DNA from 3 places in the Kitasatospora sp. NPDC001603 genome. Region 3 is predicted to be linked to each of the others. Evidence: riboswitches for the same ligand, from Rfam matches in the RefSeq annotation. Region 3 holds a riboswitch; each other region holds the start of a gene.
The links. Region 3 has a riboswitch for cobalamin ahead of metE (5-methyltetrahydropteroyltriglutamate--homocysteine S-methyltransferase). Riboswitches for the same ligand answer to the same signal wherever they lie in the genome.
Positions count from the first base shown of each region.

Region 1 (3,998 bases), on a different contig from region 3:
CTTGCCGATGGTGGGCGCCGCCATGAAGAGGTTCAGTGACTGGCTCTGGTCGATGTACGGCATCCGGGCGGCGGCCAGGTCGATCAGCGCGCGCTGGGGCAGCTCCCAGGCCGTGCGGTACAGCGAACGGACCTCGGCGGGCAGCCAGTTGAGGTCCTGGACGGAGCCGTTGGCGTCGCGCAGCGCGTCCCGGGTCTGCTGGTCCCAGACGCCGAGCTCCTTCAGCTCGCGCACCAGGTACGGGTTGACCTGGAGGAACTCGCCGGAGAGGGTCTCGCGCTTGAACAGGTTGGAGACCTGCGGCTCGATGCACTCGTACACACCGGCGATCGAGGCGATCGTGGCGGTGGGGGCGATGGCGAGCAGCAGCGAGTTGCGCAGACCGGTCTCGGCGATCCGGGCGCGCAGCGCCTCCCAGCGGCCGGCCCAGTGCGGCGCGGCCGAACCGAAGTGGTCGATGTGCAGCTCGCCGCGGGCGGCGCGGGTCTCGCCGTAGGCCTCGTGGCGGCCCAGCTGCTCGGCCAGGTCGGCGGAACGCTCGTACGCGGTGAGCATGATGCGCTCGGCGATGAGGGTGGAGAGGGCCTTCGCCTCGGCGGAGTCGAAGTCCAGGCGGAGCTGGAAGAAGACGTCCTGGAGGCCCATCACGCCGAGGCCGACCGGGCGCCAGCGCGAGTTGGACGCGCCGGCCTCGGGGGTCGGGTAGAAGTTGATGTCCACCACGCGGTCGAGGAAGGTGACGGCGGTGCGGACGGTGGCGTCCAGGCGGTCCCAGTCCATCGCGTTCAGCAGGTCGGCGGCGGTGGCACCGGGGGCGACGTGGGCGCCGAGGTTGACCGAGCCGAGGTTGCAGACGGCGGTCTCGGAGTCGTCCGTGACCTCCAGGATCTCGGTGCAGAGGTTGGAGCTGTGCACCGTGCGGCCGGGCAGCGCGGTCTGGTTGGCGGCGCGGTTGGAGGCGTCCTTGAAGGTCATCCAGCCGTTGCCGGTCTGCGCCAGGGTGCGCATCATCCGGGAGTAGAGGGTCTGCGCCGGGATGGTGCGGACGGCCTTGCCGGCCTGCTCGGCCTTCAGGTACGCCTCGTCGAACTCGGCGCCCCAGAGGTCGACCAGCTCGGGCACGTCGGCGGGGGAGAACAGCGACCAGTCGGCGTTCGCGTTGACGCGGCGCATGAACTCGTCCGGGATCCAGTGCGCCAGGTTGAGGTTGTGGGTGCGGCGCGCCTCCTCGCCGGTGTTGTCGCGCAGCTCCAGGAACTCCTCGATGTCCGCGTGCCAGGTCTCCAGGTAGACGCAGGCCGCGCCCTTGCGGCGGCCGCCCTGGTTGACCGCGGCGACCGAGGAGTCGAGGGTGCGCAGGAACGGGACGATGCCGTTGGACTTGCCGTTGGTGCCCCGGATCAGGCTGCCGCGCGAGCGGATCCGCGAGTAGGACAGGCCGATGCCGCCGGCGTGCTTGGAGAGGCGGGCGATCTGGGCGTACCGGGAGTAGATCGAGTCCAGGTTGTCCAGCGGCGAGTCCAGCAGGTAGCAGCTCGACATCTGCGGGTGCTTGGTGCCGGAGTTGAAGAGCGTCGGCGAGGAGGTCAGGTACTCCAGCCGGCTCATCAGGCCGTACAGCTCGGAGACCTCGCGCACCGACTGCTCGTTGTCGCCGACCGCCAGACCACAGGCGACGCGGAGCAGGAACTGCTGCGGGGTCTCGACGACCTTGCGGGTGATCGGGTGGCGCAGCAGGTACCGGGACTGCACGGTGCGCAGGCCGAAGTACTCGAAGCGGCCGTCGCCCTCGGGGTCGATCAGCGCGTTCAGGGCGGTGGCGTGCTTGGCGACGAAGTCGGCGGTGGAGTCGCCGATCAGGCCCTCGGCGTGGCCGACCGCGATCGAGTCCGAGAAGGTGACCGAACCCTGGCTCACCGCCTCGTCGACGATCTCCAGCGCGAGCAGTCGCGCGGCGAGCTTCGAGTACTGCGGGTCCTCGGCGATCATCGACGCTGCGGCGTCCACGGCCAGCCCGCGCAGCTCGGCGAAGTCCGAGCCGGCGTGGCGGCCGCGCAGCGCGGCGGCGGCGACATGGCCGGGGTCCACCTGGGGGAGGTCGGCGCTGCGGTCGGTCAGCAGCCGGAGCAGTGCGCCACCGGGGTCGGACACCGTCGGGTCGACGGGGGCGGAGCTTGAACCCTGGGCGGGCAGGGTGACTGAGGCAGCGGTGGTCAAGGCGCTCTCTCCTGGCGGCGATCGGCGTCGGCGGTGGCTCGGGCCGGACCGTTCGGGGCAGGGGAGCACGGCGCGCCGGCCCGGAGGCGGCGCGCGACGGTGGCATCCCCGGCCCGCCCGCGAGGCCCGGAAGTGGTGCTGGTGCGAAAGGCCTCTGCGGGGAGGCCAGGCGGCACGCCGTCGGCAGGTATTCGGACTCGCGGGCTCTGTCGGAGCCGCCCGCACACCGCTGCGGGGCAGTCCCGGACTCGCACCGGGTTCCCCTGCGTCGACAGCAGGGATGAGCATACATCTAGTGGTGTCCGCTCGATGCGACCCCACATGTTGTGCGGCGTCGCGTGTCGACGTGATCGCAGGTGGTACCGGCGAGAGGCCTTTCCCGGGCTGTTCCGGGGCCGTTCCGGGGCTGCGGCCGGCCCCCGGCCGCCCGCCGCGGGGGCCGGCGCCGGGGGCCGCCGCAGGGTCGTTCCAGGGCCTTCGCGGACCGCGGCGCAGGGCGTCGCCAGGAGTGCCCGGGGCCCGGCCGGTGTTCGGATTCGGAAACGGATCGGCCACCGGGCAGGCCCGCCGTCAGGGGCATGCCCTACGATCTCGGCTCATGAGGGAGCGGAGCCAGCGGGTCGTCGACACCGACGTGATTCGTGGAGCGGCCGCCGAAGGCAGTGAGGGGGGCGCATGAGCGACGGAACGGGCACGCCCGGGGAGTGGAGCGGCCGACCCGGCTCGCCGGGGCAGCAGCCGCCCCCTCCCGCCGGGCCGGGTGGCGCGCAGAACCAGCAGCCGGGCACGCCCGGACAGCCGCCGCAGGGCCCGCCGCCCGCGCCGTACCCCGGCGCGCCGCAGCCGGTGCCGCCGGCCCCGGGCGGGTTCGGTCCGCCGCCCGCCTCGTACGGGCCGCCGGTGCCCGCGCCGCAGCCGGTCCAGCCGCCGGTGCCGTCCGTGCCGCAGCCGCCGCAGCAGGTCCAGCCGCCCGTGCCGCAGCCCGTGCAGCAGCCGGTGCAGCCGCAGCCCCCGGTGCACCAGCAGCATGTCCAGCCGCAGCCGCAGCCGCAGCAGTGGCAGCCGCACCCGCAGCCCCAGCACCCGCAGCACCCGCAGCACCCGCACCCCCAGCCCGTGCCGCAGCACGCCGAGCCGGACTGGGCCGCCCTCGCGGACCGGAACGAGGCGGAGGCCAAGCGCAAGGGCCGGACGCGGATCATCGGCGGCGTGGTCGCCCTCCTGGTGGTCGGCGGCCTGGTCGCCGGCGGCCTGCTGTTCCTGAACAAGGGCGACGACAAGAAGCCGGTCGCGGATCCCACCGGCGCCGCCACGGCGGCCACCCAGCCGCCGGCGCCCACGGCGTCCGGCAAGGCGTCCCCGACGGCCACCCCGAGCGCCACGCCCGAGGACCCGTCGAAGCCGCTCTGGGAGGCGACCACCGACCCGGCTCCGCAGGACGCGGCGGCGCTCTTCTCGGCGCTCACCGTGACGGTCAACGGCGCCACCTGGAACCGCACCGTGGTCTCGCTCGACTCGCCCTGCTGGGACGGCAACTCCACGGTCGGCGGCCTCGGCAAGGTCCTCGGTGACCAGGGCTGCCGCCAGGTGCTCCGGGCCACCTACGTCTCCGGCGACAGCGCGGTGACGGTCGGCGTCGCGGTCTTCGACCACAAGCAGCAGGCCGAGACCGCGGTGAAGAACTACGTCGGCCACCTCAAGGGCGCCGCGGCCCCCGGCTCGCCGGCGTTCTGCACCACCCCCGGCTGCACCAACACCAAGGGCACCCTGGGCCGGTACGG
Region 1 is NZ_JBEPAA010000040.1:31,259-35,256, forward strand. Features, by position in the region: gene ABT263_RS23925 (ribonucleoside-diphosphate reductase subunit alpha) at 1-2,193, opposite strand, end outside; cobalamin riboswitch at 2,383-2,509, opposite strand; gene ABT263_RS23930 (hypothetical protein) at 2,893-3,998, shown strand, end outside.
Region 1: linked by a shared signal. The riboswitch ahead of ABT263_RS23925 (ribonucleoside-diphosphate reductase subunit alpha) and the one ahead of metE (5-methyltetrahydropteroyltriglutamate--homocysteine S-methyltransferase) in region 3 are both predicted to bind cobalamin.

Region 2 (3,998 bases), on a different contig from region 3:
GTCGGCGCCGAGCGGCCCGCGCCCCTCGGCGCGGTCCACCACGGTGGTCAGGTCCAGGGAGTCCTCGGCGTCCAGCCAGAGCCCGGACAGCATCGGCAGGGTGCCCAGCACCGGACGGCCGGTCAGCTCGCGCACCATCTCCAGCCCGGGCGCCAGCAGCCGCGCGTCGCCGCGGAACTTGTTGACGAACCAGCCCGCCACATGGCGCTGGTCCTGCTCCGACAGCAGCGCCAGCGTCCCGTACATCGCGGCGAACACGCCGCCGCGGTCGATGTCGCCGACCACCACGACCGGCAGGCCGGCGGCGGTGGCCAGGCCCATGTTGGCGATGTCCCGGTCCCGCAGGTTGATCTCGGCGGGCGATCCGGCGCCCTCGCAGACCACCACGTCGTAGCGCCGGCGCAGGTCGGCCAGGCACTCCAGGGCGCGCTCCAGCAGGACGGGCTTGCGGTCGCGGTAGTCCAGCGCGCCGACCTCGGCGACCGCCCGGCCGAGCAGCACCACCTGGCTGCGGCCGTCCGCGCCGGGCTTCAGCAGCACCGGGTTCATCGCCGCCTCGGGCTCCACCCGGGCCGCCTGGGCCTGCATCGCCTGGGCGCGACCGATCTCGGCACCGTCGGCGGTGACGAAGGAGTTCAGCGACATGTTCTGCGCCTTGAACGGCGTCACGGCGACGCCCTGACGGGCCAGCCAGCGGCAGATGCCCGCGGTGACCACGCTCTTGCCGGCGTCCGAGGTCGTCCCGGCGACCAGCAGTGCGTTGCTCATGCGCTCCCCCTTCTCGTCCCCGCCTTGAGTGCCTGCACGACGGCGTGCCCGGCGACGGTCGTACCCAGTGCGAGCAGTCCCACCCGGCGGGAGAGCCGGCAGGCGCGCTCGATGTCGTCCACCGTCACCGGTCTCAGCTCGCCGCCCAGTACCGGCCGGTGCTCGACCCGGGCGCCGTACCGCAGGGTGCCGCCGAGCCGCACGCCGACCGCGCCGGCGAAGGCCGACTCGGCCTGGCCCGCGTTCGGGCTGGGGTGGGCGGAGCCGTCCCGGCGCCAGACCCGCCAGGCCGTCCGGGGCTCGGGCGCGGCGGCGACGGTCAGCAGCGCGGTCAGCCGCGCGCCCGGCCAGCCCGCCACGTCGTCCAGCCGCGCCGAGGCCCAGCCGAACCGGGCGTGGCGCGGCGAGCGGTGGCCGACCATCGCGTCCAGGGTGTTGACCGCGCGGAACGCCAGCAGCCCGGGCGTGCCCGCGAGGGCGCCCCAGACGAGTGCGTTGACCACGGCGTCGGCGGTGTTCTCGGCGACCGACTCGACCACCGCGCGGGCGATCTGCCCCTCGTCGAGGGCGCTCGGGTCACGGCCGCACAGGTGCGGCAGCCGCTGCCGCGCCGCCGTCAGGTCGTGCGCGGCGAGCGAGCGTCCGATCGTGCGGGCCTCGCGGGTGAGCGAGGTGCCGCCGAGCACCGTCCAGGTCGCGGCGGCGGCCAGCGCGGCCCGCCCGAGCGGGCGGCGGCCCAGGGTGCGGTCGGCCGCCAGCGCGCCGGCCGCGACGGTGCCCACGCAGAGCGCCGTGAAAGCCGTTCCGACGGCGCGGTCGTCCCGCCAGATCCGCCGCTCCAGCCGGCCGGCCGCACCGCCGAAGACGGCCACCGGGTGGCCGCGGCGCGGGTCGGCGAAGCGGGCGTCGGCGAGGTACCCGGCCGCGGCCCCCAGGGCGAAGGCGGCGGCGCGGGTCAGCGGGCGCACGGTGGACAGCAGAGGGCTCGGAAGGTCGGGGCAGCCTGCATCGCGTGCGTGTCCTCACTCAGGGTCCGCGCCCTGGATCGACGTACCGGGGGCGAGAGTCTCCTGGCTTCCGGGTCGAACGCACCCCCGGGCCCGGCGGCGGCTTCTGACGGCCCGCCGCGGTGGGCCCCCTCCGGCGCCGTGGCCGGCGGAGGAGGGACTCCGAGTGTGCTCCCCGGTGACAGTGGCGGGACCGCGCCGGACTCGCACCGGCTTCCTCTGCATGCCTCCGTTTGGCTGAAGGATCCCATCACGCGGCCGAACCGTGCGTCAACCAAGGTCACGGAGGGGTTGGTCACAGCGGAGCCGGGCCGCCCGACCCCGTCACTACCTCCGATCGGCACCCCCCGCAGGGGCATGACAGCCTGTGCGATCGTCCAGTCGCCCGGAGGAGCCTCCGGGCCCGCTTCGTGTGTTCGGCGGCTGGGGGGCGGCCGGACCACCCCCTACCGTCGGGCCATGCGACGCAGACAGCCACCCGCCGTGCCCCCGGTGCCCTTCTCGCCCGCGGCCGCCCGCGCGCACCGCGCCGGCCTCGGGCTGACCCCCGAGCAGGTGGTCGAGGGCATGGCCGCGCACGGCGTCCGGCTGCTGCCCTCCCACGTGCTTGGCTGGGAGAGCGGCGAGCTGCGCCCCGCCGAGGACGAGTTCATCGCCCTGGCCCGGGCGCTCTGGTGCCCGCCGGCCCAGCTGATGGGCGTCCGCCCGGCCCGGCTGCGGGACTTCCGGGTCGCCCGGGAGCTCAACCAGGAGAGCGCGGCCCACCGGATCGGCCTCGCACTGGACCGGTACCAGCGGGCCGAGGCGACCGGTCAGTGGGACGGCGACCAGGAGCAGACCTACGCGCTGGCCCAGGTGCTCGGCACGACCCTGCGCGAGCTGGTCGCGGTGACCGGCCGGGCGCAGGAGCTGGACCGGCGGCTGCGGCAGTGCGTGGACGGCCGGTGGCAGGCGCAGCTCCGGCCGATCGGCCGGATCGTGCCGGTGCACGAGGGCGACCTCACCGCCGTGCTGACGGCGCTGCAGAACGAGTACCAGGTGACCTCCCACTGGGGCGCCGGCAGCTGGGGCTCCCCGGCCCCGGCGGCGGACACCCGCGCGGCGGCGGCCCGGCCGCTCGGCGAGCGGTTCTGGGAGCTGCTGGAGCGCCTGGAGACCGAGATCCCGGTCTGACGGGCCGGTACCGCGCCGCCCCCGCGCGGCGCCTCCCCCTCCCTGCCCTATCTCTGCCGCTTCCCGTGCCGCCGTGACCAGAGGGCCGAGAACCGCGCCGCCGCTTCCCGTGCCGCCGTGACCCGGCCAGGACCCGCGCCGCCGTGACCCGGACGGCCGCGTCCGGTGGCCGGGTGGCGCCCCCGCGAGTGGACTGGTGGGCAGACTGCCCAGTCCGCGACCAACAGAGCGGGGAGCGATATGCGTTGGGGAACCGCAGCCGCCGTGGCGGCCGCCGCCGTCGGCACCGGGGCCGCCGTCCTGCTGATCGGCCGGAGGGCCTCCGAGCGGATGGTCCGCCCGGCGGTCGGCCGCGAGCGGGCCGCCGGCCCCGTCGTGGTGCTGACCCTCGCCGCCGGACGGGCCACCTTCACCCGCGGCGCCGAGAGCGCCCGCCCCGGCCGCTGGGCCGTCGAGTGGGGCGACGGAGGGCACGCGGTGGTCGGCGAGATCCTGCACGCCGACGAGCGGGGCGTCAGCCGCCGGCTGGTCCGCGCCGACCGCGGCACCCTTGCCCCCGGTACGGCGGTCCGCTTCACGCCCCGCGTCCATCTCGGCGACCCGACCAGCGCCCTCGGCCTGCCGTACACCGAGACCGCCGTCCAGGGCGAGCTGGGCGCGCTGCCCGCCTGGCGGCTGGACGGCAAGCGGGGCACCTGGGTGATCCTGGTGCACGGCCCCGGCGCCGACCGGCAGCAGACCCTCCCGGTGATGCCCGTCCTGCACCGGCTCGCGCTGCCCGTCCTGGCCGTCACCTACCGCGGCGACGAGGGCGCGCCGGCCTCCCCGGACGGCCTCGGCCACTTCGGCGAGACCGAGTGGCGCGACGTCGAGGCGGCCCTGCGGCTGGCCCTGGACAGCGGCGCCGGGCGGGTCATCCTGTACGGCTGGTCGCTCGGCGCGACCATGGTCCTGCAGACCGCGGCCCGCTCCGCCTGGGCCTCCTCGATCCGCGGCCTGGTGCTGGACTCGCCCGTGCTCGACTGGTCGGCCACCGCCCGCCGGGGCGCC
Region 2 is NZ_JBEPAA010000006.1:146,991-150,988, forward strand. Features, by position in the region: gene ABT263_RS06690 (cobyric acid synthase) at 1-768, opposite strand, end outside; gene ABT263_RS06695 (cobalamin biosynthesis protein) at 765-1,736, opposite strand; cobalamin riboswitch at 1,830-2,022, opposite strand; gene ABT263_RS06700 (helix-turn-helix domain-containing protein) at 2,235-2,948, shown strand; gene ABT263_RS06705 (alpha/beta hydrolase family protein) at 3,189-3,998, shown strand, end outside.
Region 2: linked by a shared signal. The riboswitch ahead of ABT263_RS06695 (cobalamin biosynthesis protein) and the one ahead of metE (5-methyltetrahydropteroyltriglutamate--homocysteine S-methyltransferase) in region 3 are both predicted to bind cobalamin.

Region 3 (3,998 bases):
GGTGATCGGCGTTCGGCAGCGTGGCATGGCGTCGGTGGTCCCGTGACCCCCGCCGGAGGTGGTGCAGCCCTCCACCAGCGATTGGATGCGACGTGTACGACAGGGGGAAGGGATCGTCGAGTCCCTTCGAGCAGACCGTCCACCTCCTGTCGGCGGCCGGCCGGGCGGCGGACGCCCTGCTCGCGGCGCGCCTGGAGTTCCGGGGGATGAGCCCGGCGCACCTGTCCGTCCTCTCCACGCTGGCCCGGCTGGGCCCGCACGCCCGGCCCGATCTGGTCGCCGGGATCGACGGGGGTACGGTCGACACCGCGCAGACTCTCGACGATCTCGTCGCGGCGGGCCTGGTGCAGTCCCTGTTCGTCCAGGTCGGCGGTCGGCACGAGGTGCTGACGCTCACCTCCTCGGGGCAGCTCGCGCTGGAGATCCTGCACAGCGACGCGTCGGCCGTGCAGGACGACCTGCTGGTGTCCCTGACGCGCGGTGAGCGCACCCAGCTGAACTCCCTGCTGCGGCGGGTGTGCGCCGCCGCCGCCCGTGGCGGTTCGGCGGGCTCGGCTCCGCGCCGGGCCGCCGACTGGGTGCTGACCCGCGAACGCCGTACGGAGTGGGCCGTCGAGCGCGAGGGCGCCGGCGGGGCGGCCGGGGTGGCCGGCGAGCGGTCCGAGGACGTGGCCGACCGGGAGGAGGGCGGGGCCCCGGCCGGTTCGTAGCCGTCCGGTGATGCCGGCGGGTCGGCGTCCTCCCCGGTCCGTCGCGGTGGCCGGCGCTTCCCGTGGCACCGGCTGCCGGTAACCGCCTCACCAGGTGAAACGGGCGCCGCGCGCTACTGATCGGTCGGCCCGGGGGCGGGTGTGGGTCAGCTCCCGGAGCGGCGGAGGAGGTAGGTGTCCATGATCCAGCCCTTGCGTTCGCGCGCCTCGTCGCGGAGCGCGCGGATCCGGGGGGCGGTTTCGGCGAGGGGGCCGGCGGCGAGGATCTCGTCCGGGGTGCCCAGGTAGGCGCCGTAGAAGATCTCCAGCCCCTCGGGGTCGATCCCGGTGAACGCGGCCCGCCCGTCCAGCATCACCACCACGTCGTCCACCTGCTCGGGGAAGCCCTCGGCGAGGCGGCGGCCGGTGGTGATCTGCAGCGGGCGGCCGACCCGGGTCAGGGTGGTGCGGTGGCGGGCGGCGAGCGCCGAGACGCTGCTGATGCCCGGGACCACCTCGTACCCGAAGGTGGCGCCGCCGCGGGCCAGGACCTCGTCGATCACGGCGATGACGCTGTCGTAGAGGCTCGGGTCGCCCCAGACCAGGAACGCGCCGGTCTCCTCCGGGCCGAGGTGTTCGGCGACCAGCCGCTCGACCAGGTCGGCCCGGCGGGTGCGCCAGTCGTCCACGGCCGCGGTGTACGCCGGGGTGGCGCGGTCCCGCTCGGCGTCCGCGACCTCGATGACGCGGTGGCCCGGGCGGCCGTGCTCGGTCAGCAGCTGCCGGCGCAGCCGGATGAGGTCCTGCCGTTCCTCGTTCTTGTCGAGGATGAAGAAGACGTCGGTGCGGGCGAGGGCCTTGACCGCCTGCAGGGTGAGGTGGTCGGGATCGCCCGCCCCGATGCCGATGAGAAAGATGTGCCGCATGACAGTGATTGTGCCGCGCGGCTCCCCGTCCGCCGGGCGCGGCCGGTCCCGGGCGAACCGCCGGGTGGGCCGCGGGCGACCGGTCCGGCGGCGCTGTGACGTCATGCACGCGCCCTCGACCCGGCCTTTCGGCCGTCACCACGACGGGCCGTCATGTGCTGATTCCGCCGTCGGGGGAAGCCGGCGCGGTGTGCGCGGCGGCGAGCACCTCGGCCAGGGTGACCAGCACGTCCTTGTTGACGCGCTCGTCCTCGACCACCGCCTCGACCACCACCTGAACTGCCCGGGCGGCCGGGGCCGCCGGGGCCGTCCCGGCCATCCGCGATCCGGACAATCACTGACGCGCCGCCGGCGATGGGCCTAGGGTGGGCGGTGCAGTCGGTTCGCCGTGTCCTCCAGCCACGGCGTCGCAAGAGGGAACCCGGTGGGAATCCGGGACTGCCCCGCAGCGGTGAGTGGGAACGACCGCCGTCACACGCACTGGGCCCAGCCGGGCCCGGGAAGCGACGGCCAGTAGGTGTCCGGCCTGGAAGCCAGGCGGACGTGCCCGCGAGTCCGAAGACCTGCCACTGCCCGCGTGCACCCCGCACGCGGTGATCTCGGTGACCTCGAGGGCGGGTCGGCGGAGCGGGCGGGCCCACCCCGGTGCCGTGCCCCCACTGCCGTACCTCCACGCCGTCGTGCTCTCCCGGGATCGCAGCGCGACTCGCGAAGGAGAGTTCCGTGTCACCGAGTTCCACCACCCCGCAGGCCACCGTGTACGGCTACCCGAGGCAGGGTGCCGACCGGGAGCTGAAGAAGGCCGTCGAGGGGTACTGGGCGGGCCGCGTCGACGCCGCCGCCCTGCACGCCACCGCCGCCGTCCTGCGCCGCGCCAACTGGCGGCAGCTGGCGGACGCGGGCATCACCGAAGTCCCCACCGGCGACTTCTCGCTCTACGACCACGTCCTGGACACCACGGTCGCGGTCGGCGCGATCCCGGCCCGCCACCGCGCCGCCGTCGACACCGACCCGCTGGACGGCTACTTCGCCATGGCGCGCGGCACCCAGGACGTCGCACCGCTGGAGATGACCAAGTGGTTCGACACCAACTACCACTACCTCGTACCGGAGTTGGGCCCGGACACGGTCTTCGCCGCGAACTCCGCCAAGCCGGTATCCGAGCTCCGTGAGGCGCTCGGCCTCGGCCACCGCCCCCGGCCCGTGCTGGTCGGACCGCTGACCTACCTGCTGCTCGCCAAGCCCGCCCCAGGCGTGGCCGCCGACTTCCGGCCGGTCACCCTGCTGGACCGGCTGCTGCCCGTCTACGCCGAACTCCTCGCCGACCTGCGGGCCGCCGGCGCCGACTGGGTCCAGCTGGACGAGCCCGCGCTCGTCCAGGACCGCACCCCGGCCGAACTGAACGCCGCCACCCGCGTCTACCGCGAACTCGGTGCGCTCACCGACCGCCCGCAACTGCTGGTCACCAGCTACTTCGACCGGCTCGGCGAGGCCCTGCCCGTCCTGGCCAAGGCCCCGATCGAGGGCATCGGCCTGGACTTCACCGGCCCCGGCGCCGCCAACCTCGACGACCTCGCCGCCGCCGGCGGAGTGCCCGGCAAGCGCCTGGTCGCGGGCGTGGTGGACGGCCGCAACATCTGGATCAACAACCTGGAGAAGTCCCTCGCCACCCTCGGCACGCTGCTCGGTCTGGCGGACCGGGTCGACGTCGCACCGTCCTGCTCGCTGCTGCACGTCCCGCTCGACGCCGACCTGGAGCGCGACCTCGACCCGCAGGTCGCCCGCTGGCTCGCCTTCGCCCGTCAGAAGACCACCGAGATCGCCACCCTGGCCCGCGGCCTGGCCCACGGCACCGACACCATCGCGGCCCAACTGGCCGCCAACCGGGCCGACCTGGCCTCCCGCGCCGGCTCCGCGCTGACCCGCGACCCGGCCGTCCGGGCCCGGGTCGCCGCCACCGCCCCCGAGGACGCCCGCCGCGCCCCGGCCTACCCCGAGCGCGCCGAGGCGCAGCGGGCCCGGCTCGGTCTGCCGCTGCTGCCGACCACCACCATCGGCTCCTTCCCGCAGACCACCGAACTGCGCACCGCCCGAGCCGACCTGCGCGCCGGCCGCATCGACGACGGAACCTACCGGGACCGGATGCGGGCCGAGGTCCGCGAGGTGATCGCCTACCAGGAGAAGGCCGGCCTCGACGTGCTCGTCCACGGCGAGCCCGAACGCAACGACATGGTGCAGTACTTCGCCGAGCAGCTGACCGGCTACCTGGCCACCCGGCACGGCTGGGTGCAGTCCTACGGCACCCGCTACGTCCGGCCGCCGGTGCTGGCCGGGGACATCTCCCGCCCGCACCCGATGACCGTCGACTGGTACCGCTACGCGG
Region 3 is NZ_JBEPAA010000018.1:95,242-99,239, forward strand. Features, by position in the region: gene ABT263_RS14630 (winged helix DNA-binding protein) at 93-710, shown strand; gene cobF (precorrin-6A synthase (deacetylating)) at 857-1,615, opposite strand; gene ABT263_RS14640 (hypothetical protein) at 1,767-1,934, opposite strand; cobalamin riboswitch at 1,977-2,200, shown strand; gene metE (5-methyltetrahydropteroyltriglutamate--homocysteine S-methyltransferase) at 2,339-3,998, shown strand, end outside.